3 regions of the Paenibacillus sp. MER TA 81-3 genome follow, and region 2 is predicted to be linked to each of the others. Evidence: riboswitches for the same ligand, from Rfam matches in the RefSeq annotation. Region 2 holds a riboswitch; each other region holds the start of a gene.
The links. Region 2 has a riboswitch for cobalamin ahead of M3650_RS04350 (cobalt-precorrin-8 methylmutase). Riboswitches for the same ligand answer to the same signal wherever they lie in the genome.
Positions count from the first base shown of each region.

Region 1 (10,872 bases), on a different contig from region 2:
ATTCCGCCAGCAGCGCCGCATGCCCCCGTTCCTCCGACAAGTGTGATCCTATCAAATACGGCTTCACGTCAGGAGCCAAGCGGACGGCGGTCAAGGCGGCAGCGCTGGATATGAAGCCGTCGATGACGACCGGCGTACGATTCGCCGCCGCACCGAGAATGACGCCGACCAAGCCGGCAATCTCCAAGCCGCCGACCTTCGCCAGCACATCGAGCGCATCTTCCGCATTCGGTTGATTCACTTCGAGCGCGCGGCGGACGACACTGCACTTATGTTCCCATTGGGCATCGCCGATGCCTGTTCCGCGTCCGACCGCGTCAGCCGCTGGCAAGCCGGTAAACGCGCACAGAATGGCGGCGCTGGCCGTCGTATTGCCGATTCCCATCTCGCCTGTCGAGAAGAGACGGTATCCGGATTGAACACATTCCTGCACCGTATCCACACCAGCCTGAATGGCGGCTTCCGCCTCCGCACGCGTCATCGCAGGCCCCTTGGCCATGTTGGCTGTCCCTCTTCTCACCTTGCGCGACTGCAGGTTCGGGTCGGCCAAGTCGGCATTGACGCCCACATCGACACAGATGACGTCGGCCCCGGCTTCGCGTGCCAGCACGTTAACCGCCGCTCCGCCACGCAGGAAGTTATGAACCATCTGCGGCGTTACCTCGGCCGGGAATGCGCTGACTCCTTCTTCACAGACTCCGTGATCACCTGCCATGACAATGACTGCCTTCTTCTCTAACAGCGGCTTCGCTTCACCTGTAATTCCCGCCAACTGAACCGCAAGGTGCTCAAGCAGGCCCAAGCTTCCTGGGGGCTTCGTCAATTGGTTCTGATGCTGAAGCGCTGCCTGCATCGCTTGCTCGTCTACAGGCTGAATTCTGTCAATAAGTCGTTGAAGTTGTTCTGTCATCCCTGTTCATCTCCGTTGTCAATAATTTTGGTTTACAAATTCGTCTACGCATTGCCGTGCTGAGGGCAAATGAGCACCTGCGGCCGGCCGATCTCCGGATGCGGCACGATCGTCGTCCGCGTCGCGAAGATACGTTCCAGCAGCTCCGCAGACATCAGTTCATCCGGACTTCCCTCCGCGATCAGCTTGCCCTCGTGCAGCACGATGAGGCGGTCGCAATAGAGGGAGGCCAAGTTCAAGTCATGCAGCACCGACACGACCGTCAGGCCGCAATCTTGCTGCCAATCGCGCACGACATCCATGAATTGGACTTGATAATGGATGTCGAGGTAGGTGGTCGGCTCATCCAGCAGCACGATGCTCGGCGACTGGGCCATCAGCTTCGCCAGCGCAGCCCGCTGTCGCTGTCCTCCGCTTAATCGGTCAAGCGGACGATCCGCGAGTGGAGTCAACTGCAGCCGATCCATAATGCCGTCAATGAACGGACCGCTGTCTTCGCCTTCCGAACCGAGCCACGATTGATATGGGAATCGTCCCATCTCAACAATTTCGCGCACGGTGAAGTTAAGCGGAGGCAGCGCCTCCTGCTGCAGCACCGCCATCAACTGCGATAACGCCTTGCGCTTATAAGAGGCAAGCGCCCGACCCTGAATGCGGACACGTCCGGCAGACACGGTATCCGCCCCCGATACGAGCGACAAGAGCGTCGATTTCCCGCTTCCGTTCGGTCCGATGATGCCGACCCATTCTCCGGGCTGCACGGAAAGCGATACGTTGTCGAGCACCGTTTTGTCGCCATAACGTTTGCACAGCCGCTCCGCGTGAATGATTGGTTCCGCTGATTGCGCCTCCTGCTGTGCCAGCATATGTCTCATGACCATTTCCCCCGTTTCGTACGCTTGTTCCGAATGAGCAGGTAAGCAAAGAAGGGCGCGCCGATAAATGCAGTCACCACGCCGAGAGGAATTTCCGTCGGTGCAAACGCCGTTCTTGCAATCGTATCCGCCCACATCACATAGATTGCGCCGCCCACCGCTGAGAGCGGAATCAAATAGCGGTAATCCGGACCGACGATTAAACGCAATATGTGCGGAACGACCAAGCCGACAAAGCCGATGACGCCAGATACGGACACCGCCGCCGCCGTAATTAATGTGGCGGTAAGCAGCACTACCCACTTCGTGCGCTCCACATGAAGCCCGAGATGAGAGGCCTGCCGCTCGCCCAATGCGAGCAGATTAAGCGGTCTTGCATAGGAAATGAGAATAATGATGCCGATAGCCAAGTAAGGGCCCAGCACAACCGTATAGGACCATCCGCGCAGCGCCAAGCTGCCCATGACCCAGAACAATATTTCGTTAATCGTTTGCTTCGTCATCGCGACTAAGAAGGAGACGATCGCGCCAAGAAAGGCTTGCATAACGACCCCTGACAAAATAAGCGTTTCAATCGGGATTTTCCCGCCGTCATTGGCAAGTCTCATGACGATAATAAGCGTCAGCGTCCCTGTTGCGAAAGCGACGACCGGAATGGTCCACTCTCCGAGCAGCGCGTATTGGAGCCCGAAGTATATAAGAAGGGCCGCGCCGACGGACGCGCCGGACGATACGCCCAGAGTGTACGGGTCAGCCAACGGATTGCGCAGCACGCCTTGAAACGCGGTGCCTGCCACACCGAGCGCTGCTCCGACCAACATCGCAAGCACGACGCGTGGAAAGCGCACCTTCATCATAATTTGCGCAGAGGCGTCATCCCAGGTCACCGGAAATATAGAGTCCAAGCCCGGTATATGATGGAGCAAGATGCGTGTCATTTCACCTAAAGGCATCTGCACCGAGCCTACAGCCAAGCATCCCACAACGGACAAGAGGAGAAGCGCAAAGCTCGCTCCTCCATACCATACAATCTTTTTCATCTATTTCTCCGCATCGGTTATTTCACCAAGTCAGGGTAAATCGCTTTTGCAACGGCTTTGAGCCCCTCCGCCACACGAGGTCCCGGACGGCTGAGCAAATTTTGATCCACAGCGATAACTTGGTTGTTTTTAATCGCGTTAATGTTATTCCACCCGCTACGTCCGCGGATGATTTCTTCCAATGACTTGTTCGTATCCTGGTCGACAACCCCTTGGGTGTACAAAATGACGTCAGGATTCGACTTGATGATGTTCTCCTCGTTGATTTGCACCCAGCCTTCCGCATCCGCTGCTACGTTCGTAGCGCCGGCAAGCTCGATCATCTCATTCATGAACTCACCGCTGCCTACTGTCCAACCTGGGGAGAACTCAATGTACACTTTTTTCTTGTCGGTAACGCTTTGCACAGCAGTTTGTACTTCTTCGCGCGCTTTCTTCATTTGCTCAACGACTGCTTGCGCTTCTTTTTGACGATCCGTAATTTGACCGTACAGTTCTATGTTTTTAATAACGTCATCATATGTCTTCGGTTCCACTTTGAAAATTTTAATGCCTAGCTCGCGGAATTTGTTCACGACTGGCTCTTTCATGGAGATGCCGGTGAAGACAATATCTGGCTTCGCTGCAATAATCGCCTCTTCATTCGGTTTTACGATACCGCCCATCTTCGCCTTCGAGGCGGCTGCTTCTGGATAGTCGTCATAGTCGGATACCCCGACAATTTGTTCATCCAAGCCAAGAGCAAACAACGACTCTGTCTCTGCCGGCGATACCGAGATGATGCGCTCCGGCGCTTTGTCGAAGGTGAACTCTTCACCAGTGACGTCTTTCACGGTAAGCGGATATGTCGTCTTCGCAGCGTCATCCTGCTTCGGTTGCTCTGTATTGGAAGCTTCTTTATTTGTGTTCTCCTGCTGCGCCGCCGTGTTGTCGGAAGGCTTCACTTCCCCTGTGCTCGCGCCGCAAGCCGTCAAGCTTACTGCCAAAATAACTGCCAATACGGCTGCCAATGTTTTATTCAGCCATTTGTGCATACATGTTCCTCTCCCTTGCTTAATATATTCCTTGAGTGTGAATCGTCTTCTGTGAACTGGAGCAAACGCGGTAAACGCAGTGCGCAATAATGGTCAGGTGACGAGCATATCCCTTCATCTATATACAATAGGTTGTCAAAGAACACAGTGTTAAAAAACCCCCGATCCTACGGATCGGGGGACTTCGTCTCACTTAGCCTATAAGGTACGACACGGCATAGCCAGCGCCATGCTTACCGCAACAGCGGTATCGACAGCGTCTTGCATTGCCTCATGCCATACTTTGTAGACGTGGTCCCTTCCGCGAAGGATATTGCTCGTCTATCTTCAGGCAGGTCTCCTGACTTAGGAGCTGCACGTTGCCGCTCGCCTTCCCGTCGCCGCATCCGAACATCTGTACATCCGGCGCCGCATCGACAGTGGCTTCATGAGCGCAACACTCCATTCACAGTGGCGGGACCGCGCCGGAATTTCACCGGCTTCCCTATTAACCTTGGGCATGGATCATATATTAGATCGGATCAATCGTATCCGTACACGCAAGGGCCTGAAGAAATTGCACTATTCATTTGTCCGTTCAAGCATTGAACTTGATAATAGATTATAGGGGAAAAGCTCCGTTCTTGCAATAAGGTTGCTCACAAGGGCAACCTGTCTCCCGATACAAATCAACAATCCGGCCATCTCGCGCCCCGGCTGCCCCCACTATAGAGAGGGAAAACGCTCAGCTCGCAGGAACACCCATTTGCGCGCGCAACGCTTCGCCGTAATCATAACACCGCCGCCAATCGGCGCAGCCGCCTCCCAGAACGATTTGCGCGGGAATGCGAGCGTGTGCAGTCTCCGTACAATGCCGCCGTGGGTCACCACGAGCACGTCCGGGCGCGCCATTCGGCCAGACGCACCTTGCACGAAGCGGTCAGTCCGAATCCGAGCTTTTCGGTTCCTGCTCGTTCGCAGTGGACGATTCCGGGTGCGAGCCACACCTGACTGTTCCGGCACGGTGCGGATTTGCGCCCGCGCATTTCTCAGTATCTCCCACCATACATGTGCCGTACGCGTGCAGAATGACTGCCACGGTTCTCCCCGCGGCGGCTGCACGGACGACATATCATCCAGCCACTTTCGATATTGGGGCTCTTCCTTCAGATCGTTATAGGTCAAGCCTTCCCACATGCCGAAGTCGTACTCGCGCAGCCGTGTATCAACAGATGCTTCTCGGCTGTCGCGAGGCCGCAAGTACGCGATCGTTTCGCGGCAGCGGCGCATATCGCTTGTGTAGAGGATCGGAGCAGGGTGCGCCAATGCCCGGCGCAAAGGCCTCAGCTCCTCTGAAGCCTGTGGCAGGATGGAATCATCCGTATAACTAATATAACGCCGTTCTACATTCGCCTGCGTCAATCCGTGCCGCACGATCGCGAATCGCACGATGGTATCTCGTACGCCCTTTTTTCTGCGTACATTCCGTTTGGACATCGCACCTCTTGTTACCATTCCAGATGGGCTTGCTCCTGATCGGCGCCTCTTCTGACGGGGAGCTTTATATTGTCGTGTCAGTCTCATTTCATTCTTACTCCTTCATCCGCCATTCATCTACAGGAGCCATCCCCCGCGCGCATATAGCAGCACGGCAGCGATGACTGTGAAGCCCAGTGTACTGCCTGTCAGCAGACTGCAGGCAGCCGGAATATGCTGTGCTTGCAAAGGCTGGACCTCGTCTCCCATATAAGCACGCAACGATCGTACGCCCTTATACACATTATATCCACCGAGCCGGACACCAAGCGCCCCGGCTGCAGCCGCCTCCGGCCAGCCGCTGTTCGGGCTCGGGTGCCTCGGCGCGTCACGCTTGGCTGTCTGCCAAGCCCGCGTCCCGTCATATCCCTTCATCCAGGCGCATATCGCCATGAGAACTGCCGTCAAGCGGGCCGGAATCCAATTCGCAATGTCATCCAGCCGCGCGGAGGCCCAGCCTAAGTTGCCGTACTTCTCATTTTTATAACCGACCATCGAATCGAGCGTATTTACCGCCCGGTACGCCATAGCTAACGGCGCCCCACCGATAAGCGCGTAACATAACGGGGATATGACGGCATCCACAATATTCTCGGCTACGGTTTCAACCGTAGCGCGCACGACTTCAGGCTCGTCGAGTTCATCCGTATCACGTCCGACAATCATGCCGACTTCACGCCGCGCACCGTCGATGTCCCGTGCGGCTAACCGCTTATACACCGCCATCCCCGCATCCTTCAGTCCTTTGGTCGCAATCGTCGTGCCGATAAGAATCGCTTCGGCCGCCCATGCGAGAGAGAAATGAATTTCATGGAGTCCCCATAGCAGCGCCCATGTCAAAGCATAAGAGCCTCCAACGACAATGACCGGGAGCAGGATGCCGAGCGGCTTAAGCGCCGCTTCCGATGATGCCGCCTTGCGGATAGCATGCTCCAGCGCCGTGATCGCCTTTCCTATCATAATGACGGGATGGGGAATCCAACGAGGATCACCTATAATCCTGTCCCATATATATGCTGCTATGATGATGAACGCCGCTATCATTTCTTCCCCACCTTAATTGTTGCACCCGCATTCATTTGCTCTAACTCGACAGCTCATGCTTTGAGCTTCTCGGTTCTGAAAAGGGTTCTTTTTGAACATGCGCTATCAGCGCCTCAACGATTCGAGCGTTATGGAAACAACCGTCCGTCATCTTCATGCTGAGTCATAACCGCTTCCGTAACGGTCTTGTACACAAGCCGCCCAATTGCATTTCCAAGCGTGGTTGCTGTGCCCGCATAGGAATGCACTTCGGTATCGCGCCCGCTATCAAGCACCGCAAAAGCAATCGCGTCGGTCGTCGTTCCCGTCGCTATGCGCTCTGTCTCTTTATCATAAATATGTAAATCGGCTAGCGCCGCGCATTTCGCTTCCGTCGCCGTCATGAACACATTCCATACTGCCGCATCAGACAGCTTGCCATCCAACACGATTATCGTGTTTATCGTGCCAGGCTTGAGCGGTTCATACGCCGAGAATACTTGGCGAGGCAGTCCCGCACGAGCCGCATTGCTTGTCCCTGCCGTCGTAACACACAGCAACGAGCAGCCGTCCCCATGCTCCTCCGCGACTGACGCGTGAGTCACTTTTGCGGCCGTCATCAGGCCGACGGTATCATCTGGCTCATATCCCCATTGCTCGCACACGCCATGCATATACTTAACCGGATCGGAACAATCGAAGCCCTTGCGTACCATGCAATTCAAGATTCGGCTTCCTGTCCAGCTGCCGCCATGGTAGGCAGCACTGCTCCAGATGGGTACCCGCTGCGGCAAATCGACCGTCAAATGTTCCTGCCCCCAGCGGACATGGACGTCCGCAATACATTCGGTTGTATAGGCGCGCGCACCGTCGCGATAAGGCTGCATCGTTCTCCCCCTTGTTCCCGTTTTACTAGTAACAACGCTCTCTAATAACATCCTTTTAATGTAACACAGCTTGTACTGAAACCGCCAGATGTTCATTTAACGTTCGATTTTTAATTGCAATTCGGAAGTCGCCCGCCTTCAACCCTGTATACATATCGCAGTTGCGGATTAATATCCCTCTGCGCCCCAGTTCCTCCTGCAGCCGCTTCGCCGTCCAAAGCGTCGGTGCCCGGCAGAGCAGAAAGTTCGCTTCACTGGGCCACGTTTTGATACCGAGGCTGGCTAGGCGCTCGCGCAGCCAGGTCCGTTCCGTCACGATCAGCTCGCGCGTCGCTCGAACATAATCGTCATAATGCTTATCAGTGAGCAGAGCCTCTCCGGCAGCAAGCGCCAGTCCGTTGACGCTCCACGTCACCTGCTTCGCGCTCATCGCTGCAATCAACTCGGGATGAGCCACCGCATAGCCCAAGCGAAGGCCGGGAATGGCATAAAATTTCGTCAGCGAACGAATGATGATCAGCTGCTTATATTGATGCTGGACCGGAAGCAGTGAAACCTTCTCTTCATGCGGTAGAAAATCAATGAACGCTTCGTCGACAGCGAGCAGCGTATTCGTCTTCTCCGCCATACGGGCGGCCCGCTCCAACCGTTCGCGGTCATAGACGATGCCCGTAGGATTGTTCGGGTGTCCGATGAATACAAGATCGGTCTCCAGCATGAGCTGATACAGTTGTTCCTCCGTTGCCTGAAATCCTGCTTCCTCTTGTCCAACCACCGTTACGACATCCGCCCCGAATTGCCGTGACAAGGTCTCGTATTCCGAGAAGCAGGGGGCGATGACGCCGACGACCCGCGGCTGGAACGCAAGCAGAAGAAGCGCCATGCATTCAGCGGCGCCATTGCCGATGCCTATTCGTTCCTGTGGGACCTGCAGCCTGGCAGACAGCGCCGCTTTCATCTTCCGATGGCCCGGATCCGGGTAGTGAACGATACCCTCCAATGCTTGCTGCAACCGTTCCGCCACAATCGGCGGAGGTCCGAGCGGATTAATGTTAGCGCTGAAATCCAGAAATGCCTCACTCGATACGCCGAACGTATCCGCAGCCGTCCACACATCTCCTCCGTGTCCGAACCGTTCTATCATAGACATGTCAGCCTCCTTGTCCAGAAATAGACTATCTTTATATCAACGTGCCCCTACTTGCAACTCCCCTACAGAAGCTGTTATTATCAGCCAAGGGTCGATAAGATGGGGCGCTCATTTTAGAGGTTGTTGAACACGCGCTTATATCGTTTCTATTCGTACATTATGCGTAACGTTCCAGCGTTCGTCAAACGATTTTTCCTTTTCAACGAAATGCCGAAAAACATTGGAAAATCGCACACTATTACACATCTGTTAAATGTTGTATAATCACTGTACACTCTACATTTCGGCCGGAGTCGTCATGTAATTCGGAGGAGGGATAATTATGTCGGTGCATCACAAAACATCCTGGGCCTCTCTCAGCGCCGCCATCATTGTCACCATCTACTATGCAACGGTCCTGTTCCGCCTCAAGGGAGATATCGGACTGTACAGTACGGAAATGATGGCACTGGCTCGCAACGTCTTCGGCACTGCAGTAGTGGTTCAAGCCGTCATGTACTTTGTCAATTTCATGTCCAAGGACGAGCCTGAAGATAAAGATGTGGCACGCATGGTCTCGCTGCAAGCGAATCAGATGGCACTTGTCTTTCTCGTGCTTGCAGTCGCATGCTGCGCCGCCTATCTCATTTATGTGTCCGACACGCGCACTCTGCTGCTGTCTCCGCTTGTATGCGCCCATCTTCTCGTCAGCGTGCTGCTCTCGGCATGGATTATTAAGTATGCGGTAGAGCTGTTGCTGTATTATCGTTACTTGAAGCCGGACGCCATGGACCATCCACAAAAATGAAAACGATTACTTCTGAGGTTATAGCACAAAACTGCTGTGATAGCGCAAAGAAAAGCGCAGAGGCCTGTTGGCTTCTGCGCTTTTGTTGTTCATAATCGAATACATGAAGCCGTTTAGTTCAACACAGTGAAAAGTTCTTCCGCTGCTGTACGCGGGCGGGCCTTAGGCGCTTCGTCGAAATATCCGAGGCGAAGCACGCCGACGATTTTCTCTCCCGGATTGACTCCGGCAAGCTCGCGGAACTTCTTATTGTAAATGTAATCGCCTGTGTGCCACAGCATGCCGATCCCCTCTTCCCAGCCAAGCAATTGGAAGTTCTGAATGAGGCAGCTGACCGCCTCCAAATCCTCTTCCCAAATGGCCGGGCGCGGGTCCTCCGGCATGACGACAATCAAATAGGCCGGAACATTATTCAGGTGATTTAGGAACTTCTGCTTCTGCTCATCGGTTGCACCTTTCAGCTTCGTCTTGTCCAAGATGGTCATCAGGCCGTTAACGAGCTTCGATTTGCCCTCTCCTTCCGCATAGATGAAGCGCCATGGCTCGCGGAGCCCGTGGTTCGGCGCCCACACCGCATCGTCCAACAGTCGAAGCACCAGGCTTCGATCTACTGGTTTATCATTAAATTCATGAATACTCCGACGTTCACGAATAATAGAAGCAATGGACATGTTCGTCCTCCTTGGTTCAGCACTTATTACCGTGCATGTATTTACTATAACCCATTATATGTGATAACGATTATCAATATCAAATCTATTTTGTATTTTTTCTTAAATCGATTACAATAACATCATAAGGAGGCGGACGAGCAATGAAATTTATCGATAATCAAGGCATTACCGATCCCCGCATGAATCTCGCAATCGAGGAGTTCGTGCTCAAGCATTTACCGCTGGAAGAAGAGAGCTATTTATTGTTCTATATCAACGAACCTTCCATCATTATCGGGAAGAACCAGAATACGATTGAGGAGATTAACTCCGAATACGTCAAAGACAACCATATTCACGTGGTTCGCCGCCTATCCGGCGGCGGCGCCGTGTATCACGATACAGGTAATTTGAATTTCAGCTTCATTACGAAGGATGACGGCCAGTCGTTCCACAACTTCCGCAAATTCACCCAGCCCGTCATCGATACGCTCCGCTCACTCGGTGTCGATGCAGACTTAACAGGGCGCAATGACATTCAAGTCGGCGAACGGAAGATTTCCGGCAACGCGCAGTTCTCTACACGCGGCCGCATGTTCAGTCACGGCACGCTGCTCTTCCAATCAGAGATGGAGCACGTCGCTTCGGCGCTCAAGGTGCGTCAGATCAAAATTGAATCCAAAGGAACAAAATCGGTCCGCTCCCGCGTAGCCAACATTTCCGAGTTCCTGAACGAGCCGCTCACCATCGGGCAGTTCAAAGCAGCCATTCTCCGCCACATCTTCGGTGTAGAGCCAGACCAAGTGCCGCAGTACAAGCTAACCGCTGAGGACTGGGAGACGATTCATCGCATTTCGGAGGAGCGCTATCAGAACTGGGATTGGAACTATGGCCGATCCCCGAAATTCAATGTCGAGCACTCGAAGAAGTTCCCGGCGGGCATCGTCGACGTGCGCATGGACGTGGCGGATGGCATCATTCAATCGATGAAAATATAC
Region 1 covers NZ_JAMAWB010000004.1:251,877-262,748, reverse strand. The annotation lists gene cobT (nicotinate-nucleotide--dimethylbenzimidazole phosphoribosyltransferase) at 1-910, opposite strand, end outside; gene M3650_RS07345 (ABC transporter ATP-binding protein) at 955-1,785, opposite strand; gene M3650_RS07340 (FecCD family ABC transporter permease) at 1,782-2,825, opposite strand; gene M3650_RS07335 (ABC transporter substrate-binding protein) at 2,843-3,859, opposite strand; cobalamin riboswitch at 4,173-4,383, opposite strand; gene M3650_RS07330 (histidine phosphatase family protein) at 4,565-5,335, opposite strand; gene cbiB (adenosylcobinamide-phosphate synthase CbiB) at 5,453-6,418, opposite strand; gene M3650_RS07320 (adenosylcobinamide amidohydrolase) at 6,547-7,284, opposite strand; gene cobD (threonine-phosphate decarboxylase CobD) at 7,340-8,428, opposite strand; gene M3650_RS07310 (hypothetical protein) at 8,757-9,221, shown strand; gene M3650_RS07305 (nitroreductase family protein) at 9,335-9,892, opposite strand; gene lplA (lipoate--protein ligase) at 10,036-10,872, shown strand, end outside.
Region 1: linked by a shared signal. The riboswitch ahead of M3650_RS07335 (ABC transporter substrate-binding protein) and the one ahead of M3650_RS04350 (cobalt-precorrin-8 methylmutase) in region 2 are both predicted to bind cobalamin.

Region 2 (10,872 bases):
CCCTATTGGTCATCCGCCCATCTATGATTTTCTCCACAACGAGTACCTTCTTCATTTCTGCTTTCGTCAATGTCATTATCTCCTGTCCCATAGTGACATATCTCAGAACAGTTATAGGGTGACATTATCACAGAAGAACAACAGAGGGCGCGATCACACAGTTAAAATGTTACTAAAAGAAGTACCGGTTCATTTACATCGAAATGTTACCGAAGGGAAGTGTGATGAAAATGTCCATGAAAACACGATGTGAAGTGATTCATCCCCAGGTTACCTGCCCTTCGTTCTCCGAAGGCCAGACCGACGGTCATCAAGCGATAGCCAGTTGCCTAATTTCGCGCACAACCGCCCATGATTGCCTGCGATTGGAATGAAACACGTCCGGGGCGCTAGAAATCGATTTGGTCGAACACAACGGCGAATCGTCGCTCGACTCAAACGTAGAATGAAAAATAAGTGGAAAATTGATCTAATTTGTCGGATATGTGGAATCTATGATATCCTAAAGGGTGAACGGATCGAGGAGTAGATAATTCGAGATGATACCGATTTCAAAACAACGTAGAGAAAGAAAAAATCCACATTATCCACATTATCAAAGAATAGCTACAATGGATGATGGAGACACGACACAGAATGAAAGAGGCGCATCACATGTTTAATGAGATCGAAAAAGAAGCAGTTTATAATGTCATTCATAAAAGAAGAGACATTCGGAATTTTCTTCCGAATCCTGTACCTAAAGAGATTATCGACCGAATTTTACAAGCGGCACACCATGCACCCTCTGTAGGATTTATGCAGCCATGGAATTTCATTATAGTGGATTCTATGGAAGTCAAAGAGAGATTAGCTTGGGCTACAGAAAAAGAAAGACGAGCTTTGGCGATTCATTACGAAGAAGAGCGCGCTACCCAATTTTTAAGTTTAAAAATTGCAGGAATTAAAGAGGCGCCCTTAACGATCTGTGTCACCTGTGATCCAACAAGCGGGGGCTCGCATGTACTAGGACGAAATTCGATTCCGGAGACGGATATTCTTTCTACAGCATGTGCAATCCAAAATATGTGGTTAGCGGCGTGTGTAGAAGGTTTAGCCATGGGATGGGTAAGTTTTTACAAAAAAAATGATGTTCGAGATATTTTGCAAATACCTCCGCACATTGACCCTGTTGCTTTAATTTCCATTGGATATACGGACGACTACCCTTCTGCTCCCATTTTAGAACAAGTGAAGTGGGAAAAACGAAAATCTCTTGAAAATCTAATATTTCATAATAAATGGGGAGAACAATAAGCGAATGGATTGTAACAAGCTATAGTTATTTAGCTTGTTACTTCTCATCGGCTTTGGTCTGGGCAATTTTGAACATATTACGGTACGAGCAAGGGAAGCGGAAAATTTGACTTAGCCGCTCGATTCATTCGTCACTGGGGGGTAGGGGGGATTGCCGCCCTAAAGGTCTTAAATTTATTGAAAAACAACATGAAACAAGAACACTTTTTACTGTCAGTTAAAGAGAGCAGGTAGTACTCGAATGATTTCTCCCTCATACGCATCCTCATTTATAAACCGCCCAATCTCCGCCTTATAATACCGCGCTTGCGCAAAGTACAGCCCGTTCTCCTCATACGGATAGTCCGTATAGGCGAAGTTCACGGCTCGACCAACTTGCGGCTGTGTTAGCAGTAGGCCAAATTCATCGTAGCTGTACGTCTCCGTCAGTTTGCCTTTCGGATCCTGAATCCCAATAATGCTCCCCAGATGATCACAGGAATAGCCCCCGCCCTCTCTGTTGCTGTGCTTCTTGTGCAAACGATCCAGGCAGAAGCTGTACTTTCCTACAGCTTCTGCCCCTCGTATACCGCTAACACATCATTGTACGCCGGGGGCAGGTGAATTACAAAGTCGTACGTTTTCCCGGCTGTTTTGCTCTGAGCGCGCGCCTAAGCCGTCATAGCGGTACTCAGATATTTTTTTCCATCCTCTACGACCTTTTATTGGATAATCAACAGGATTTCCGGGCATTTCCGGGATGAAAAATGAGTAGCAGTTCCCCTGCTAATTCCTTTAATTTTCCCACTTTAAGGAGCAAAGATCACGGATTCAGGTTACTATTTTCTCCTATGTGATGGTAAGACCAGTGGAATTGTTCATTATTCGCCGGGTATTGGTACGCTTATTTTTAGTGGTATCATACGTGGTTTTCCACGGATGATTCTGGGCGGGTTTGCGTGGCGACGCAGAACTCGCCTTTTTTGATCCAGACGTCCTGCGCTGTGGCTTCTGAGTTTCTTTCAGTGCCCAGGGTTGGCCTTGGTGCCACAATAATACGTCCCCTGTTAACGTCTCCCGCACTTCAACCGTCGTTTTTGCATCTAGACGAAGGGAAGCAGGCTGGGTAAGGGTATAGCACTTTCCGTTGTACGAGAGGGTGTTTCCGGTCCCGAGTTGCCGATAATTGCGAAGCGTGAACACATGATTTAAATCGATAGACGGATCAAGCTTCAGGTAAGCCGAAACGGTCATTTTAGGCTCTATGGCAAATTTGTGATTGTGCTTCTGCAATAGGCTGGGCAGAGCCGCGTTCGCCTCTTCCAGCGTCTGATGCCAAGAAGCCGCAGTTCGATCACCAAGCGATCCTGAAACGTTTGCCAGAGACGTTCCACCCGTCCCTTGGCTTGCGGTGTAATTGCCTTGATGTGCTCAATATGCAAGTCAGCCATCGCTTGCCGAAGTGGGAGAGCGGTTTGGTCTCCCCAGCGAGCTCTTGCTCGAGCGTCAGCTTTTCGTTAGGCGACCGGAAAATCGTATGCCGATCACTGTAAAACCCAAGGGGAATCCCGTATTTTTCTATCCCTTGCTGCATGACAAGGGAATAGGCCTCCCGGCATTCGTTCGGACGAAAGACGGCACCGACAACCGTACCTGTTGCATCGTCAATCGCAGCATGCAGCGTAAAGGACGGAGCCCGATCCTCCTGCGGCGCCGTTGCTTGGCCTGCTTAAGCCCGCTAGTTAGAAGGATGCGCCTTACGCTGGAGGCACTCAGTGTCAGCGATTCATGCTCCTCAAGAAGCTCTGCGAAGTGACAGCAATTGCTCCCGTAATACTTGGCTGTGTACAGCTCAATGACTCGTTCCTTCACTTCATTGGGTAGGGCGTGTCCGTTTCCCCCGATTCTTGTGTATAAGTTCTTGTGCCCCTTTTCCGGATTGGTATTTCTTCTGTAATCGAATGACTTGGCGTTCTGATAAACCAAGCGCTGCCGCTCCCTCCCTATTGGTCATCCGCCCATCTATGATTTTCTCCACAACGAGTACCTTCTTCATTTCTGCTTTCGTCAATGTCATTATCTCCTGTCCCATAGTGACATTATCTCAGAACAGTTATAGGGTGACATTATCACAGAAGAACAACAGTGGATTGAAATCCACTTGACTATTTGATACTATATGTGATAATATATCGCATCCTACACGGATGCGTGGATTGAAATATCAGCACGGGATGTGTCGCATCTAACGCAGTTGAGTGCATTGAAAAAATTACAAGACTGAATAAGTTGCAGCCGTCGGAGCACGACAAAGAGCAGGAAGCATAACGCTTCACTGCTCTTTTATGTATCAAAATTCGACTTTAAGACTGTCTCCGTTAACATATACGCCCTTAGAACGGGTAATCGGCAGCTTCTGTTCAGCCGTGAAGCCAATCGTTTCGCCATCTCGTAAAGTGATGTCCTGCTCTACGACATAAGCGGAAATATCAATCAGGAAGTTGCGCAGCTCGGCAGGGGCTGCCTGACTGTCGAGCACTTCGAATTCGTCCTTGCCGAAATGCTCCAGCCCGACCGTATATCCGTTCGTCCCTGCTTCCGTTCTGACCAGGCCGAAATGTACCAGATTTAATAAAGGATACTCGTCACCAGACTTCATCATCTCGGCCAGCTCCACAAATAGTTCAGGCTGAAAGACGGTGCCGGATGAATAGAGCCCGATTGCATTCGGGAGCTTCAAGCAGCTGGCCGCCAGCTTGGTATACAGCCTTCCGCTGTCGAGCGGGGAGGCGGAGCGGGTAAATGCAGCCAATATGATTTGAGCCACATGCGTTTTGGTGATCTCCGCGGCCTCCTGCCAGAGGTAGTTCCCTTGCGCGTAATGTTCGGCCTCGCCGTCCGGTATGGGAGCATCTACAAAGCTTACGGCCAAGGTGAAGCCCTCCACCTCAAAAACCAGGATTCCCTCCTTTTCTTCCTCGGAGTTCTGACCTTCTCCCTCTGTTGGTGAACAGGAGATGTTCCAGTCCTGGAGCAGGTTCTCCTTGATCTGATCGAGATCGCACTCCGAAGAGTTCAGCAGAACGAAACCGTTAAAAATGCCAGATGATTCCTTTTCAGGCTCTGCAGCATCATTTTGCGCTTGTTCCGCCTCCAAAGCGGCCGCTTGCTTCATCCAATACTCGCGGATCATTTCGACCGTCGCAATCGCTTCCTGCTCCGCAGTAGCTGGATCATAGGGCTGCATCTCACTGAACACATGGCCGCAATGCTCCGTGTCAGACGGAGTTTCATAGCCGCCGCAGACGCCGAGGAGCCATTTTCCGAGCATTATCTTCTTATACTTGAATATGTAGTAGTGCATGTTGTGCAGATCAAATTCCCCTGCGATCTCAATCTTGCTAGGTTTCCGACCGAGTTCATGTTCATCAGCCAGCCATTCTATCATGGATTGCATTGCCGCCTGTTGTTGGGCTATCATTACATCTCTCCTCTCCCTTACCATAATATTGTAATGTGTCGGCGCCATCTTTTAAAGTAAACAGTTTGTACGTTCGTTGCGCTCTACCACTCTTTTTGAACAAAGGAGCGAAGTAACTCAACAAAGAGTTTTTTGCTGGACAACAGGAAGCGGTATGACGTATCGTTCGTCTGCCATGCAGGCGAGATTTTTTGTTTCAAAGGTGGTGAGATCTATGTTATATAATAAAAAAGTCCTGAAGCATATTGAACATCAGCTTAGAAAATGGGATGAAAGTAATACCAATTCATAAAGATAGAGGATTATTTACATAAAAATTGGTAGATCTTATTCGCAGTATGTCCACATGACACAAGCTGATCATTCAACAATGTGCAAAGATCGAGGTGCCGGACTGAGGCTTAGCCATCAGCCAGCGGCTGCGCCATCTCATGGGCAGGGATACAGAGGTCGTAATCGAACCGGGGGCAAGCAGGTATGGATGGCACGCCTGCTGCAATGGCATGAAAAAAGGGAGATGTGCATGAATGAATAGTGGCATGAGGCAGAAAAGTACACAAGTGCTGGAGGAGAAAGCGGTGCTGGCCGCATTGGAGCAGTCGCTCGCCATGATCGAGTTTAACATCCAGGGTGAAGTTCTTTGGGCGAACAATCTATTTGCTCAGACGATGGGGTATACGGCGTCAGAACTTGTCGGCAAGCACCATCGGATGTTTTGCACGCAACAGTTTGTCGGCAGTTCGGAGTATGATACGTTTTGGGAGAATTTGCGGAACGGTATAAAATTTCAACAGAAAATCGCCCGGGTAGCGAAAAATGGGGACCTGGTGTGGCTTGAAGCAACGTATATGCCGGTTCTGGATGATACCGGCCACACAGTGGCTGTCTTGAAGGTGGCGACCGACATCACGCCAAGGGAAAACGCCGCCTCCCGAATGAAGGACGAGCTGCGGCTGATGGCGGAAGAGTTGCTGAAGCGGACGGAAGAAGGCGTGGAGCGCAACCAGCAGGTTGCGGCAGCCATTCAGCGCGCGGTGACTGACAGTGAAGATAACTTAACCCTCCTGCGGCAATTGGAAGATGAATACAAGTCCATCAAAGGAATTGTTCAGATGATCCAGGATTTTGCCTCACAAACCCACCTGCTGGGCCTGAACGCGGCGATTGAGGCAGCCCATGCCGGGGAGCATGGCCTAGGGTTTCAGGTGGTTGCCGCCGAGGTACGGAAGCTGGCGGAGCATGTCCAAGAGGCGGCCAAGGAAGTCCAAGCCGCCATCGAGGGAATCGCCGATAAGGTAGGACATGTCGGCGGGGGGACGAAGAGCTCCCGGGACGCAATCGTCGAATGTCAGCATCAAATTAGGCAAGCCACTGAGGAATTTGCCGAAATCGGTAAAGCAGCGGGTAATCTGGATGCGCAGGCGAAAACATTGAGTTTTATGATGTAACGAGGGCTGGACATTCATATCACAAAGAAATCAAAAAGAGCGTTTTAGCCCATCAGCAGGCTTGAAACGCTCTTTTTGTTGTCTTGCAAATTCACGTGCAATGAGTTCTGTCACAGGCGGCATCGTATCAACCAAGCTATGATTCATCTTAGAGAGATTCACGCAATTAAAGTGAAAAAAATTCAACCTGATAAAAATTGAATAGAAAACTGAGCGGAGATCAGGGAAAGAGGTGCGATTCCTCTACAGGCCCTAGCTACTGTGAAGCGGACGAAATCCCATTGATGTCACTGGAACCATTTCCGGGAAGGCGGGAAAGTAGAATGATGCCAAGTCAGGAGACCTCCTCTGTTCAGCCTTGCAACAACTTCTAAGGGAACAGTTGTCTATTGCAGAGAACCCAGGCACAAGTGTGTTCATTTCATAAACACACTTGGATACTGCCTTTTCTTCGTATGGACACGAGACCTTTAGGTTTCGTGTTTTTTTGTTCCCTTTTTAGAGGCTGTAAGTTAACTCGGGAAAGGAGAGGGAAAGATGGATTACATCAAAAATCCTAAGAAGATTGAAGAAAAAAGCTTTGAAATCATACAGGATATCATTAAGGAAACAAGACCTGAATATGCATTCCGCAATAGGGAAGAGGAACTGGTCATCAAGCGGGCGATTCATACGACGGCGGATTTTGACTATTTGGATAATCTCGTTTTTACGCATGATGCTTTGACGAAAATACGCGAAACGATCCGGCAGGGAGGCATCATTTTTACCGATACGAATATGGCCCTGAGCGGCATGAATAAAAAGCTGCTGGAGCAATACGGCTGCCGCTACCGCTGCTACGTCAATGAGCCGGAAACGGCGGAGGTTGCCCAACAGCAAGGCATCACCCGCTCCATGGCAGGGATTCAGCTTGCTGCCAGAGAAGAAGGGCGGAAATTGTTTGTCATCGGCAATGCGCCTACCGCCGTCTATCAAATTCTGGAGATGGCGGCTGCCGGTGAGTTGGACGTTGAGGCTGTCGTCGGCGTGCCTGTTGGGTTTGTCGGGGCGGCCGAATCGAAAGAAGCGCTCTATGAAAGCGACATTCCGGCGGTCGTTGCCCGGGGGCGGAAGGGCGGAAGCAATCTGGCTGCGGCCATCATGAACGCCGTGCTGTACGCGATGTAAGAAGAGGTGGCCCGATGGCAGACTACGTGTATTATGAGGGGAAAAAATTGCGCAAAGGCTATACGACAGGCACTTGCGCGGCTGCTGCGGCCAAAGCGGCTGCGGCCATGGTGATCAAGCAGGAGAAAATAGCCGAAGTTACGATAATCACGCCGAACGGAACATGCTTGCAGCTTCCGGTGGACAAGCAGCAATTCGATCGGCATACGGCAACGTCCGCCGTTCAAAAAGACGGCGGCGATGATATCGATGCGACGCATGGAATGTGGATTTTTGCGCAGGTCACCTTGAACGCCAGCGGGGACATCAGAATCGACGGCGGGCAGGGCGTCGGGCGTGTGACGCAAAAGGGCATTGCGGTCCCGGTCGGGGAAGCGGCCATCAATCCGGTACCGCGCCAAATGATTACTGCGGCCGTACGGGAAGAGATCGGCCCTGAACGAGGGGCGGATATCATCATTTTCGCGCCGGAAGGCGAAGAGCGCGCGGAGCGCACCATGAACAGCCGCCTGGGGATTATCGGCGGGATTTCCATTTTGGGAACGACCGGAATCGTAACTCCGATGTCCGAGGAGGGGTGGAAGCAGTCGCTGTCCATCGAACTCGAAATGAAAAAAGCGCAGGGCTTCCGGAAAATCATTCTGGTTCCCGGGAATTACGGGGAGCGCTTCGTGGAAGAGCAGCTTGGCATTGACGGCAAATATGTGGTCTCCATGAGTAATTTCGTCGGCTACATGCTCAAAGAAACACAGCGCCTCGCGTTTGAACACGTGCTGATGGTAGGCCATTTAGGCAAATTAATTAAAGTGTCCGCCGGTATTTTCACAACGCACAGCAAAGATGCCGATGCCCGGGCAGAAATTTTGGTGGCGAATCTGGCGCTTGCCGGCGCGCCCCTTCTCTTGCTCCAGCGAATTGCGGCCTGCACGACGACGGAAGCCGCCGGAGAAATTATGGTCGCGGAAGGGTATAGCGAGGTTTTTCAGACCATTACGGACAAAGTGAAGCAACGGGCAGAAGCGTTTTTGAAATACAGCAAACCGATTGTGGATATCGACGTCATCACGTTTTCAACCGAACGGGGAATGCTGGCTTCCACTTGCGACATCTCAACCATCAGGGAGGCATGGCGATGATTCATATTGTCGGAATTGGCCCGGGAAGCCCGGAGCTGATGACAGGTGCGGGCGCTTTACTCATACAGAAGGCAGACGTGATTGTCGGCTCGAAGCGACAGTTGGGCGAAATCCCGCAGGACAACCCGGCCGAACGCAAGCTTCTGCCCGCGCAGCTCTCGGAGCTGGAAGCATTTTTGGTAGAGAGGATCGGCCAGGACATCGTGCTGCTTGCTTCCGGAGACCCGTTAATATATGGCATCGGAAATTGGGCGCTGCAGAAGTTCCCGCCGGAACAGCTTCAAATTGTACCCGGGATCAGCTCCATCCAATATTTGTGCAGCCGCTGCGGCATTGCCATGAATGACCTGTACATGACGAGCAGTCACGGAAAACAGCCTGATTTCGACTTTCTGCTCGCGCACCCGAAAGTGGCGATGGTCACGGACAGCAAGCTTGGACCGGCGGAAATCGCCCAGGAAATTCTGCGGCGGAAGCTGCACAAAACGCTCATTATCGGAGAAAACCTCAGCTATCCTGAGGAACGGATTCACCGGCTGAAGCCGGAGCAGGTTGTGGCTCAATATGATATGAATGTGGTGGTGATTTTGGATGAGGGATGAAGCTTTTATTCGCGGCAAGACACCGATGACCAAGGCGGAGGTCCGTGCCGTATCCATCGACAAATTAGCTTTGGACGAGACAAGCCGCCGTTTTCTCGACGTCGGAGCCGGCACGGGCAGCATAGCGCTTCAGGTTGCGAAGATGTTTCCCCGTGTGGCGGTAACCGCGATCGAACGGAACGAAGAGGCGTTGTCACTAATCGAACAGAACCGGCGGCAGCTGGCGCTTGACAATGTGGAGATTATGGCGGCAAAGGCTCCCGTCCCGCTGGACAATACCGTGTTTGACGCTATTTTTGTCGGCGGCAGCGGGGGGCAATTAACGGAGATCATCGATTGGTGCCATGCCTTGCTGCAGCCGGGCGGCCAGCTTGTGCTCAATTTCATCTTGATGGAAAATGCCCTCGAAGCGGCAGCCTATCTCGAAAAAGGGCCCTGGAACGAAGTCGAGATCATGCAAATGCAGGTGTCGAAGTGGCATGAACTTGGACAAGGGCATTATTTTAAGCCCCAAAATCCGACCTTTATTATCGCTTGCCAAAAAGAGAGGAGCGGGACAGCATGACGAAAGTGCATTTTGTCGGGGCGGGGCCTGGAGATAAAGAACTCATTACATTGCGAGGATACAACCTCCTAAAAGAGGCGGATGTCGTCATTTATGCCGGTTCGCTGGTGAACCCGGATTTGCTGGAGTACTGCAAAGAAGGCTGCGAAATCTACAACAGCGCTATGATGGATTTGACGGAGATTATCGATTGTATGGAACAAGGCGTCAAGGCCGGGAAGCAAGTCGTCCGCCTCCAGACCGGTGACTTTTCGATCTACGGTTCGATTCGGGAGCAAATCGAGGAAATGAAAAAACGGGATATTCCGTTCACCTGCACGCCTGGGGTAAGTTCATTCCTCGGGGCCGCTTCGCAGCTCGGTGTCGAGTATACCGTGCCGGAAGTGAGCCAAAGTGTAATTATTACGCGCATGGAAGGCAGAACGCCGGTTCCGGAGAGGGAATCGCTGCGATCCTTTGCCGCGCACCGCACCTCGATGGTTATCTTCCTGTCGGTGCAAGCTGTCGAGAACGTGGTGGCAGAGCTTGTGGCAGGCGGTTATTCGGAGGATACGCCGGCGGCCGTCATCTATAAAGCGACCTGGGCGGATGAAAAACAAGTAACGGGAACCCTGCGGGATATTGCCGACAAAGTAAAGGAACAGGGCATCACGAAAACGGCGCTTATTATGGTAGGGGATTTTCTGGGCGAGACCTATTATTATTCCAAGCTGTACGACAAGGATTTCTCGCATGAGTACAGATAAGAACACCGCCATCATTGCGGTCACGGAACACGGCAAAGCGCTTGCAGCCACGATCAAGGAGGTGCTGGCGGCAGATTGCTTTGTTCCAGCGAAGCTGCAATCCGAAGGATTTGCTGCACTTCAACCGGATTTTGCAACCGGGATGCGTCTTCTTTTCCAGCAATATGATGCTCTTGTCTGCATTATGGCTGCTGGAATTGCCGTCAGGACGCTGGCTCCCGTCATCTCGGACAAGCTGTATGATCCGGCGGTGGTCGTGATGGATGAAAAAGGACATCATGCCATCAGTCTATTGTCGGGACATGTGGGCGGAGCCAATGAATTGAGCCGGAAGCTGGCGGATCTTACGGGGGCGGCAGCCGTTATTACAACGGCAACGGACGTTCAGAAGGTGGCGGCGCTCGATATAATCGTGCCGTCCGTGCCTGCATGGATACCGGACTTTCGCG
Region 2 covers NZ_JAMAWB010000002.1:426,003-436,874, reverse strand. The annotation lists partial or broken gene M3650_RS33095 (ISNCY family transposase) at 1-70, opposite strand, end outside; gene bluB (5,6-dimethylbenzimidazole synthase) at 655-1,296, shown strand; gene M3650_RS04385 (RHS repeat domain-containing protein) at 1,510-1,815, opposite strand; partial or broken gene M3650_RS33090 (transposase family protein) at 2,125-3,346, opposite strand; gene M3650_RS04365 (DUF4261 domain-containing protein) at 3,626-4,756, opposite strand; gene M3650_RS04360 (hypothetical protein) at 5,127-5,291, shown strand; gene M3650_RS04355 (methyl-accepting chemotaxis protein) at 5,284-6,204, shown strand; cobalamin riboswitch at 6,395-6,566, shown strand; gene M3650_RS04350 (cobalt-precorrin-8 methylmutase) at 6,742-7,374, shown strand; gene cbiD (cobalt-precorrin-5B (C(1))-methyltransferase CbiD) at 7,389-8,510, shown strand; gene M3650_RS04340 (cobalt-precorrin-7 (C(5))-methyltransferase) at 8,507-9,112, shown strand; gene M3650_RS04335 (decarboxylating cobalt-precorrin-6B (C(15))-methyltransferase) at 9,102-9,677, shown strand; gene M3650_RS04330 (cobalt-precorrin-4 methyltransferase) at 9,674-10,423, shown strand; gene M3650_RS04325 (cobalt-precorrin 5A hydrolase) at 10,410-10,872, shown strand, end outside.

Region 3 (10,872 bases), on a different contig from region 2:
TAGATTGGATGCGAATATATCGCAATGCTGTCATGGCATAACATCCTTTCCTCGAACGTAATTGTATATCATTGCCATCTTTTCCTATTGCATAGTCAGACTGCTCATACTGGAACTGTTATCGCCGGCAATTCGTGATGAACGGATTGCGCCACTCCATGAGCAGCCCGTTATTCCTTGACTCTTCATCCTCAAGATAATCCGGGACGATGGCGACCGGCGTCCGCCCGCAGCGCAGCAGAAAGCTTACGACGGGATCATGCCATTTCCCTTCCATGATGCCTTCCACATATTGTTCGATTGAATACTGAGCCGCGGCCCGTCCGTAGCCGGGCATGCGCGCACCGCCGAGAAGGCGCTTCAATCCGAGATGAACGACCACGGCGTACATGGCCTGCATCATCACTTTGCCGATGCCGCACTTGCGATAATCCGGTCGCACGCTAATATCGACGACGTACAGCGTATCGCCATCCGGATGATGCGTTCGGATATAGCCGTTATCTGTTGCCTTGTCCCAAGGCAGGTGCTTCTCATATGCATCAGTCTGAATGATAAGGGCGGTCATTGAACCGATGAGCACGCCGTCCATTTCGGCACACAGTGCCCCTTCGGGAAAGATGCGCGCATGATTGGCAATCTGCTCTGCATTCCACCACAACTCCGATGGGAATGGAGGAGGGAAGCAGTCGCGTTGGATATCGATGAGCGCTTCTGTATCCTCTATTGTATAGTTGCGCAGCGTGACAAGTCGCGGCTTGCCATCGAGTATGACATATAGCGATTGGCGGAACATGCACACCCTCCTTACCAATCCGTATATAAATCGGTGCGGCGATCACGCCAAGTCGTGACCGAACCGCGTTCACGCACTTGATGCAGCAAGGTGACATCTAAGTCGGCGGTTACGATCATGTCGTTGTTGATTTCACCTTCAATCATGATGCCGCGTGGCGGAAACGGAATGTCGTTCGGCGTGATGACTGCTGCTTGGCCGTAATTCAAACGCATAAGGTCAACAGTAGGCAGTGAGCCGACTGTGCCGGTAGCCACGACGTACACTTGATTCTCGATGGCTCGGGCATGGCAGCAGTAGCGCACGCGATAAAATGCTTGGCGATCGTCTGTGCAGGAAGGACAGAAGATGACATCCGCGCCTTGCGCGCGCACCATACGCACAATTTCCGGAAACTCGATATCGTAGCAGGTTAAAATGGCGATCGTCCCTTTTTCCGTATGAAAGACACGTACGCCTTCTCCGGCAGCCATATTCCAGTCTTTCACTTCGAAAGGAGTAATATGCAGCTTCGCTTGCTCTTCCACCTTGCCGTCAGGGTAGAACAGATGAGCGACGTTATATAGCTTATCGTTACGCGCAATGACATGTGTGCCCCCGATAAGATGCATGTTGTATTGCTTCGCCAACCGTTTGAACAAAGTGTGATAGGCTTCGGTATACTGCGGCAAATCCTGTATCGTCAGCGCTTCTCCCTGTTCGTCACCGATGGACATTAATTGTGTCGTCATAAACTCAGGGAAGAGCACAAATTCAGCTTCGAATTCCGCTGCTGTCTTCACATAATGTTCGACTTGGTGAGCGAATTGTTCAAAGCTGCTAATTGAATGCAAATGGTATTGTACAGCAGATACGCGCATTTTCATTGCGACACCTCCAAATGATGGCTTAGTAATCTCTCCCATTATGAGGCAGAAGTAAAGACAGAGCAAGATATATCCTGAAAAAAGGAAAGCGGGCTTCTTAATCGAATCTTATTATTAATAATAGTTAAGGGAGTGAGAATATGAAGCATTCGGATTCCGCTTTGCATCACGTGGGCGGCAAGGAGTTCTATCCGGGCTGTATAACTGATGTGCCTGGCATCAAACTGGGCAATGCACAGGATGACGCAGCCTTAACGGGCTGCACGGTCATCATTGCGGAGGAAGGGGCAGTGTGCGGCGTCGATGTGCGCGGTTCCGCACCAGGTACCCGCGAAACGGAGCTGCTTCACCCGACTGCGCTCGTACAGCATATTCACGCTCTTTGCCTGAGCGGCGGCAGCGCGTTCGGACTGGAAGCATCACACGGCGTGATGCGTTATTTGAAGGAGCAGGGGATTGGTATGGATGTCGGGGTAGGCAAAGTGCCTATCGTTCCGTCTGCGATCCTATTCGACTTGGGCTTAGGCGATCCGCATGTTACACCGAACGCTGCGATGGGCTATGCCGCTGCGCGTAATGCAATCGCTACCGCGTGCCCGCAAGGCAATATCGGAGCTGGCATGGGGGCAACGGTCGGGAAATATGCAGGTCCTGATCGGGTGATGAAGGGCGGCTTCGGCACTGCATCGGTGCAGCTGCCAGGTGGTCTTGTCGTCGGAGCGGCCGTCGCGGTCAATGCGATCGGCGAGGTGCGTGATCCGAAGACAGGAACGACGTTGGCAGGGGCGAGGCAGGAGGATGCGGGGAGCTTCATTGATCCGTTAAGCTTTCTGACACAAATGGCGAACCCATTCGGGCATTCGCGCCCAGGAACGAATACGACGATTGCGGCGATTGCCTGCAACGGCGATCTGACGAAGACGGAGATGAGCAAGGTTGCGCAAATGGCGCATAACGGTCTTGCACGTACAATATACCCGGTCCATACGATGTACGATGGGGATACGGTTTTCGCCATGACGACGGGGGGCATCGCAGCTTCTGTAGATTTAATCGGCATATGGGCGGCGGAAGTGCTCGGCTATGCGGTGCACAATGCGATCATTGCAGCGGAGTCGGCTGGAGGCGTGCCGGCTTGGCGCGATTGGCAGCCCCATTCTTGAAAAAAGAAGCGCACTGGAACAGTTTCCAGTGCGCTTCTCTGTTTGTGTCTGCTCATTTCTCCAGCGTTCCTCTTGTCGCCGTATCTGCTGGAGACTTTGGAGCCATTTTATCATGCTTATGTTCATTCTCCCATATGCTCAGGACAACAACGACGAGCAGCTGTCGGCTTGTTGTTCGACGGACGCGATGCTGGAGGCTGCAACACAGGGGGGCTTCGTCGTAATTCGCGGAGCATGCAAAGAATTGGAAAAAGCGAAATATGAGTCACACTAACCTTACTGATGCGAGGGGATAGTGGAGCTAGGGCGATTTATAACAACCTCAACCTTTCTCGCGATTAAGCATACTCGAGCTTGTCACTATCGAAGCGTCTAGTGCTGTACATGGCTGCTGAGCTTGGGAAGCACGTAAAATGTCCGTGCGACATGAGAAAACCTCTGTCGAGGCCTTTCATAGATGAGCGACCGCATGTAGAGGCAGGGTTTATCGCCATAGGGAATGGTTGATTCGCTTTACCGCTTCACAGAACTTTAACTTTCCTTAATGGTAAATAAACCCCGAGACTAAGCCTCGGGGTTTGCTGACATCATTCAATTATTTAGGGAAAATTGAAGAAATCGCCTGCTTCAGTACGCCGGCCGAATGGTGCAGCTTCTGCTTCTCATCTTCTGACAGGTGAAGCTCGTACACATCTCTAATCCCTTGGCGGTTGACGACAGCTGGAACGCCGATGTAGACATCGTCCAACCCGTATTTTCCGGTTAACAAAGTAGATACCGACAGTACGGAATTCTCATTGCGGAGAATCGCCTTAGTCAGACGCGCGAGTCCCATCGCGATGCCGTAGTAAGTGGCGCCTTTGCGTTCAATGATATGATACGCGGCGTCGCGCACATTGATGAAAATATTGTTCAAATCTTCGTCTGTTGGCTTCCCGTGCGTCTTCCGGTAATCTTCGAGCGGTTGCCCCCCGATGCTGACGTTGCTCCATGCCGGAAGCTCGGTGTCCCCGTGTTCGCCTATAATGTAGGCGTGGACATTGCGCGGATCGACCTCGATCTGCTCTCCAAGCAGATAGCGAAGGCGTGCCGTGTCTAGAATCGTACCGGATCCGATGACGCGATTTGCTGGCAAGCCGGAATATTTCCATGTCGCGTATGTAAGCACGTCTACCGGATTGGTGGCAACCAGGAACAGTCCGTTGAAGCCGCTGTTCATGACTGATTCAACGATAGACTTGAATATTTTTGCATTTTTTTCGATGAGATCGAGACGTGTTTCGCCAGGAGCTTGGTTCGCACCGGCTGTGATGACGACCAAATCAGCGTCTTTACAATCGCTGTAGTCCCCAGCCCAAATTCGCATATTGGATGCGAATGGAAGGCCGTGGTTTAGATCCATCGCGTCGCCCTCCGCTTTTTTGTGGTTGGCGTCGATAATGACTAATTCGGAAGCTAAGCCCTGATTGAACAAGGCGAATGCATAGCTGGATCCGACGAATCCCGAACCGATCAATGCAATGCGGGATACTTTGGATATTTGGGTCATAATGTGTATTGCCTCCTTTGTGCTCAATGAAGCATGAGACAGCTTGTTCAAAATATGTAACAATTAAATTTTAACCAATATTCATACATATAGCCAACCTAAAATGAAAATTTCATGAAAGGAGGCATCACGACGTTATCGAGAGATGTAAAATGCAATTAAATTAAAGCTTTCCTCTCGATACCTCTCGATATGAGGAGGCTCTGATTTTGAGCGGTAATGCGCCCAAGATCATTAGTTCGACTATATCAATTTTTCTCGAAATATATGTGTTTTGTGAAATGTGTTCTGTGGTTGTACATCGTGCATGGAGCTCGTTTATATGTGAGTGGCCCCGAAACGTTTGCAGGAAAATGAGGAAGGAGTTATCTTGGAGATATGGATGACAATTCAGAAGTAACGATATGAATATAAAGGAGGCAGTTATGATGGCGAATTTGACGGTGAAAGTGGAAGGAATGACTTGCGGACATTGCAAGCAATCGGTCGAACGGGCCGTTGCTGGCATCGGCGGACAAGCACAGGTGGACCTGGCGGCGAAGCAAGTGAGTGTCACTTATGACGAGACGGCAGTAAAGCCGGATCAGATTCGCGAAGCGATCGAGGACCAAGGTTTCGATGTGATCTCGTGATCGTAAATGAATGATGCAAGGTGAAAAGTTGGTATTTTCATCGGTTTCTCCACATGGTATGATCGAGCTTAGAAGGGAAAAGATTGAATAAAGGAGGTCCGTTGATGCAATTACGAGTGACACCAAAGGCGGCACAGCGGTTTCAGACCGATTGGGGATTTACAGCAGGAGATACGGTGCGCGTATTCGTGCGCTACAGTGGATTCAGCGCTTCAGGACCTTACTCTTTCGGCATCATGAAAGACAGCCCGCAATATCCTGGCGTAACCGAAGTCGTGGACGGCATTACATTCTACATGGAGCAGAACGATCTGTGGTTCTTGGACAATCGCGAGCTGACCTTAGATGAGAACGGGGAAGACATCGTGTTCTTGAATGAAGGAATGTCCATATAGCGTGTGTATTTTCATTGCCAAGCTAGGCATACTTGGGAGACGAGTATGGGTTCGACTTTCTGGAGATGCATTACCGGAAGACATGGGAGAAGGTAAACCTATTCTTAATCAAAATTGACTGGTACATCAGGAAAAGGTTAACCCTTTTCTGGAACATTTCCTCAACCCCATACTTTACTGCTCGTCCATTTGGAAAAAGCACTTGTCATCCGCTGCAAGACAGTTTATAATCGTTCTCAATTGGAAAGGTGTCCATCACGTTCCAACACAACTGCATATCAGGGAACAGGCGCTTTGCGAACATGTCAAAGCTTAATAGGGAAGTTCGGTTCAAGTCCGACGCGGTCCCGCCACTGTATCAGAAGAGGTGTAGCCTTCAGGCCACTGGTTTCGCTTATGCAACCGGGAAGGCCGCTAACACCGATGACGCTGAAGCCAGGAGACCTGCCTGTTCTGGCAGCACTGATTGTACCTACGGGAGATAGGGAAGTGTTCGTAAACATGGAAATCGCGTGTCGATGTCCGGCGCAGCCGGATGGGACGATGATAGGAAAGCGATGAGCCATTATTCCGTCATGGACGTTTACGGGACATCTCTGTCAGTTGGCAGGATGTCCTTTTTTGTGGTTTCCTTATGGCGAATAATGTTATATGCTAATTCCGTGTTAACAGATAGAAATTGTCCCTATTTGTCCCGCGGGGGAATCACATATGGAGAGGAGCAAGGATAATGACAGCATCATCAGTACAGACAAGTGCAGCAGGATATCCGCGCATCGGCTATGATCGCGAATGGAAGAAAGCGTTGGAGCAGTATTGGGCGAAAAAGATTTCGGCTCAGGAGCTGGAGCAGGAATTAGACAAGATTGAATTGCAGCGATTGACCAAAATGCAACAAGCCGGTCTCGATTACATTCCTGTAAACGACTATTCTTGGTACGACCATGTGCTTGACATGACTACGATGTTCGGACTCATCCCTTCACGTTATTCGTATGAAGGCGGGGAAGTATCGCCTGATCTCATGTTTGCTCTTGCACGCGGAACCCAAGATGCAGTTGCTTGTGAAATGACGAAATGGTTCAACACGAACTATCACTATATTGTGCCAGAATGGGAAGGTCGAGCGCCACAGCTTACTTCCAACCGGCCGCTGCAAGCTTATCGCAAAGCGAAGCTTCAGTTGGGCATCGAAGGCAAGCCGGTCATCATTGGTCCTTACACGTATGTGCGCTCCTTGAAGGGGGTTCCCGCAGGAGAACGTCTGCAGGTCCTGAAGCAGTTCATCGGTGTGTACAGCGACATTCTTCGCGAGCTTGAAGCGGAGGGCGTTCCGTGCGTACAGCTGGATGAGCCGGCGTTCGTGTTGGCAATGAAGCCAGAAGATTGGCAGGCTGTGCAATCCGTATACGAACAGCTACGGACAGCGGCTCCGACGCTTCCGTTATGGGTGCAAACTTATTTCGATGCGGTATCGGATTACGAAGCATTCGTTCAACTGCCGGTCAATACGCTGGGGTTGGATTTCGTGCATGGCAAAGCAAGCAACGAAGCCGCGCTTCGCAAGTCGGGCTTCCCTCAAGATAAAACGTTAGCGCTCGGCGTTATCGACGGCCGAAACATATGGCGTACTGATCTGCAAGAAGTGGCGGAGTGGCTGGAATCCGTTGCGAGCATCGTGCCGAAGGAACGCTGGATCGTACAGTCATCCTGCAGCCTGCTGCATGTGCCGTTGACGGCGACGCGCGAGACAGAGCTTCCGGAGGTAATTCGTGAGGCGTTGGCCTTCGCGGATGAGAAGCTGGAGGAGACGGTGCAATTGGCCCGTCATATCGCGCAGCCTAGTGACGCAACTCGTGCCGCTCTGAATGACAGTGCCGCGCGCGTCCTCTCATGGTGCAACGAGCCTTCCCGCCAGCGTACAGATATCGTCCAAGCATTGCACGAGCTGCTGGAGGAGGAGAAGGCGAAAGGAATTAAGCGCACGCCTTATGAGGAGCGCCGAGTGCTGCATTCGAAGCGCTGGCCGGAACTCCCGCTCTTGCCGACGACGACAATCGGCAGCATGCCGCAAACGGCCGACATTCGCCGGGCGAGATTGCGTTACCGCAAGGGAGAGTGGGATGCACGAACATATGAAGCTTTCCTGGAAGAAGAAATGACGCGTTGGATTCGCATCCAGGAAGACATCGGCATCGATGTGCTCGTGCATGGCGAGTTCGAGCGTACGGACATGGTTGAATACTTTGGCGAAAAATTGGACGGCTTCGCCTTTACCAAATTCGGCTGGGTGCAATCTTACGGCTCCCGCTGCGTTAAGCCGCCAGTTCTCTACGGGGATGTCGCGTTCACAGAACCGATGACCGTGAAAGAGACGGCGTTCGCCCAGTCTTTGACTGCGCAGCCGGTTAAAGGCATGCTCACTGGTCCGGTGACGATTCTGAACTGGTCGTTCGTCCGTAATGATGTCCCGCGCGAACAAGCGGCATTCCAGCTGGCTTATGCGCTGCGCCAAGAAATTGCCGCCTTGGAGCAAGCCGGCATCGGAATGATTCAAGTGGATGAGCCGGCGGTGAAGGAAGGCATGCCGCTCAAAGCGGAGGATGCGTCCTATTACACGGAGTGGGCCGTGCTTGCATTCCGCTTGGCCACATGCGGCGCGGAGCCTAAGACGCAGATTCATACGCATATGTGCTATTGCGATTTCTCCGACATGGTGGACACGATTCGCAAGATGGATGCGGACGTCATCTCGTTGGAGACTGCGCGCAGCGGCGGAGATATGATTGCCACACTGGAGAAGCAGCATTATGAGCTCGGAATCGGACTTGGAGTGTATGACATTCACAGTCCGCGCGTTCCCTCCGTCGAAGAGATGGAGCAATTGATCGACCAAGCACTGGCTGTGCTTCCTGTGGAATCGTTCTGGATTAATCCAGATTGCGGCTTAAAGACGCGTCATGAGCCAGAAACGGTCGCGGCCCTTCGCCACATGGTAGAGGCAACGAAACGAGTCCGCCAGCAACGAAAAGTTGCGGAAGTGCAGCCGCTCAGCTAAGCGGGGCATGCAACGCAAGAGATGAGTAAATAAGACACGAAAGAAGACACGTCCATCCGGATAACAAGGCACGGAAATTTCACTTTCTGTGACTGCGCTAAGGATGGACGTGTTTTAGTATCGAGCTAGAGAAGTGATTCGGCGCCGTCAATCATAATTTGCGCGCCGGTGATATGGCTTGCGGCGTCGGATGCCAGAAAGGCAACCAGATCAGCGACCTGTTCGGGAGACCCTGGCCCATGCTCAAGCGGCTGACTGCCTTCCGGGTAAGTCATCGGGATTTCGATGTCCTTCACGGACGGTTTCCGGTTCGTATTCTCTTCAATGTGCGTCTCAATGGCTCCCGGACAAATGACGTTGACTCGTATTTTATAACGAGCGAGCTCCAGCGCAGCCATTTTGGCAAATGCCACTTGAGCTGCCTTGGAAGAACTGTACGCACTCATGCCGAATCCGGAGAACTTTCTGCTGCCGTTAATAGAGCTTGTTATGATGATGCTGCCGCCTTGTTTTTTCAAATAGGGCAGAGCATACTTCACGGTGACGAATGTTCCAGTCAGGTTGACCTTCATCGTCTCCTCCCAGTCCTCGACTTTCAACTCTTCAATGGAAGAGAGCACGCCGTTAATGCCCGCGTTCGCGAATACCGCCTTAATGTCTCCACATTGCTCGGCAACCTGCTTGACGGCGTCTTCTACCCGTTTTGGATCTTTCAAATCCACATCATAAGCGTATGCTTGTCCAGGGAATCGCTTGGCAATGTATTCTTCCGTCTGCTGTGTATGCTCGTCCTTCAGGTCGAACAGCGCGACAGTCATGCCTGCCTCCGCCAGACGTATCGCAGCCGCCCGGCCAATTCCCGACCCTGCTCCGGTTACGATGGCTGTTCCTGTCATCTGATGTGTAGTCGTGGATTGCTGCGTGTTCATATATCGTTGCCCCTTTTGTCATATCAATATTTTTGATGATTCATGTTGATATTGCTCCACTGATCGTGGATTTGGTTAAACCTACCTGTCATGCGTCATGTGATCCATATTGAATCTATGTTATAATGGATATGTAAGCGAATACATTATTCCTGTTTCCATCTGCATAACATAGGAAAACAGAGAGGTGGGTTCAGACATGCTCTGGTTTAAACGTCGGAAACAACAACAGAAACAAGAGAATGCTCCTGTACATGTGTCCTTGCAAGACGTAAAAAGAGCAGTGCTTCAGTTCGAGAACGACATGCCTGAACAAATTCAACGCACGACTTTGCTGAAAGAGGACCAAAGTATTGATCTGAAGCGTATCAGCCGTTATTTAGGCGGCGTATCGGATCAGAAGTTCTATATGTCCCGTTATACGTATGAAATTTTCGAGGAGAATGATATGCTCATCCCTCTTTATTTGGATATAGTTCAGACCGCGGTTGACGATTATATGGATGAGCATAAAGATTTGCCCGTCATGACCGGTACCCGGAACCGGCAGGTGCATTACGATTTGTTAATGCAGCGGCATTATTTGAAGGAAGTGCCCCCGATCCCGCTCTATCTCACGACAGAGCAGTTCCTGCTTACACATGAACCGGATTGGCATCGTCCCGGAATCATTCAATAACGTGCGAAGGACCCTTTTTCCTGAAGTGGAAATAGGGTCCTTTTTTGCGCTTGGAAATGATATGCTAATAGAGATCATGGACATCATCGGCTGGATTGCAGAACAGATATTCAAGAAGTGAAGAAGGAGCGCAGTGACAGTCGTCTGTTGGCGAAATGCCCTCAATGAATGGTTCCACATCGTAAATGACACTCTATAAATGCATGTTCAAATCGTGAACGACTGTGAACAAAGAAGCATATTATCGGAAGGAATGGAGCGCAGCACATATGTCTACCTATTGGCAGCAGCTAGAACAGGAGCTTCCCCATTGGTTGGAGGAGAGCAGGAAGACAGCAGCAAAAGGTGCAGTCGCCACGTATATTCCCGGCTTGGCAAATGCTCCGCGCGATGCGCTTTGCATTTCCCTGTTAGGAACGCAAGGTGAGCAGGCTCATGCAGGTGATTGCGGCTTTAAGTTTACGATGCAGAGCATATCTAAGGTGTTCTCTCTGCTGCTGGCTCTATTGGATAGCGGAGAGGCTAAGGTGTTCGAGAAGGTAGGCATGGAGCCTACAGGCGATGACTTCAATTCGATCCTGAAGCTGGAGCTAGTGGATCCCGGCAAGCCGTTCAATCCGTTCATCAATGCGGGTGCCATTGCGATTGCCTCGCTCATTGAAGGCCAGAGCCCGCGTGAGAAGGCAGAGCGCATGCTGGAATTTGTGCGTACGTTGGCTGACGATGACACGTTGATGTGGAATGAGCACGTCTATGAGTCCGAGAAGGCGACTGCGCATCGCAATCGCTCGCTCGCTTATTTTTT
Region 3 covers NZ_JAMAWB010000001.1:401,314-412,185, forward strand. The annotation lists gene M3650_RS01800 (hypothetical protein) at 1-25, opposite strand, end outside; gene M3650_RS01805 (GNAT family N-acetyltransferase) at 119-796, opposite strand; gene M3650_RS01810 (carbon-nitrogen hydrolase family protein) at 808-1,662, opposite strand; gene M3650_RS01815 (P1 family peptidase) at 1,803-2,825, shown strand; gene M3650_RS01820 (hypothetical protein) at 2,938-3,099, shown strand; gene M3650_RS01825 (L-lactate dehydrogenase) at 3,421-4,374, opposite strand; gene M3650_RS01830 (cation transporter) at 4,803-5,006, shown strand; gene M3650_RS01835 (HesB/YadR/YfhF family protein) at 5,111-5,401, shown strand; cobalamin riboswitch at 5,672-5,867, shown strand; gene M3650_RS01840 (hypothetical protein) at 5,825-5,962, shown strand; gene metE (5-methyltetrahydropteroyltriglutamate--homocysteine S-methyltransferase) at 6,132-8,459, shown strand; gene M3650_RS01850 (SDR family oxidoreductase) at 8,585-9,388, opposite strand; gene M3650_RS01855 (DUF3939 domain-containing protein) at 9,588-10,067, shown strand; gene glsA (glutaminase A) at 10,337-10,872, shown strand, end outside.
Region 3: linked by a shared signal. The riboswitch ahead of metE (5-methyltetrahydropteroyltriglutamate--homocysteine S-methyltransferase) and the one ahead of M3650_RS04350 (cobalt-precorrin-8 methylmutase) in region 2 are both predicted to bind cobalamin.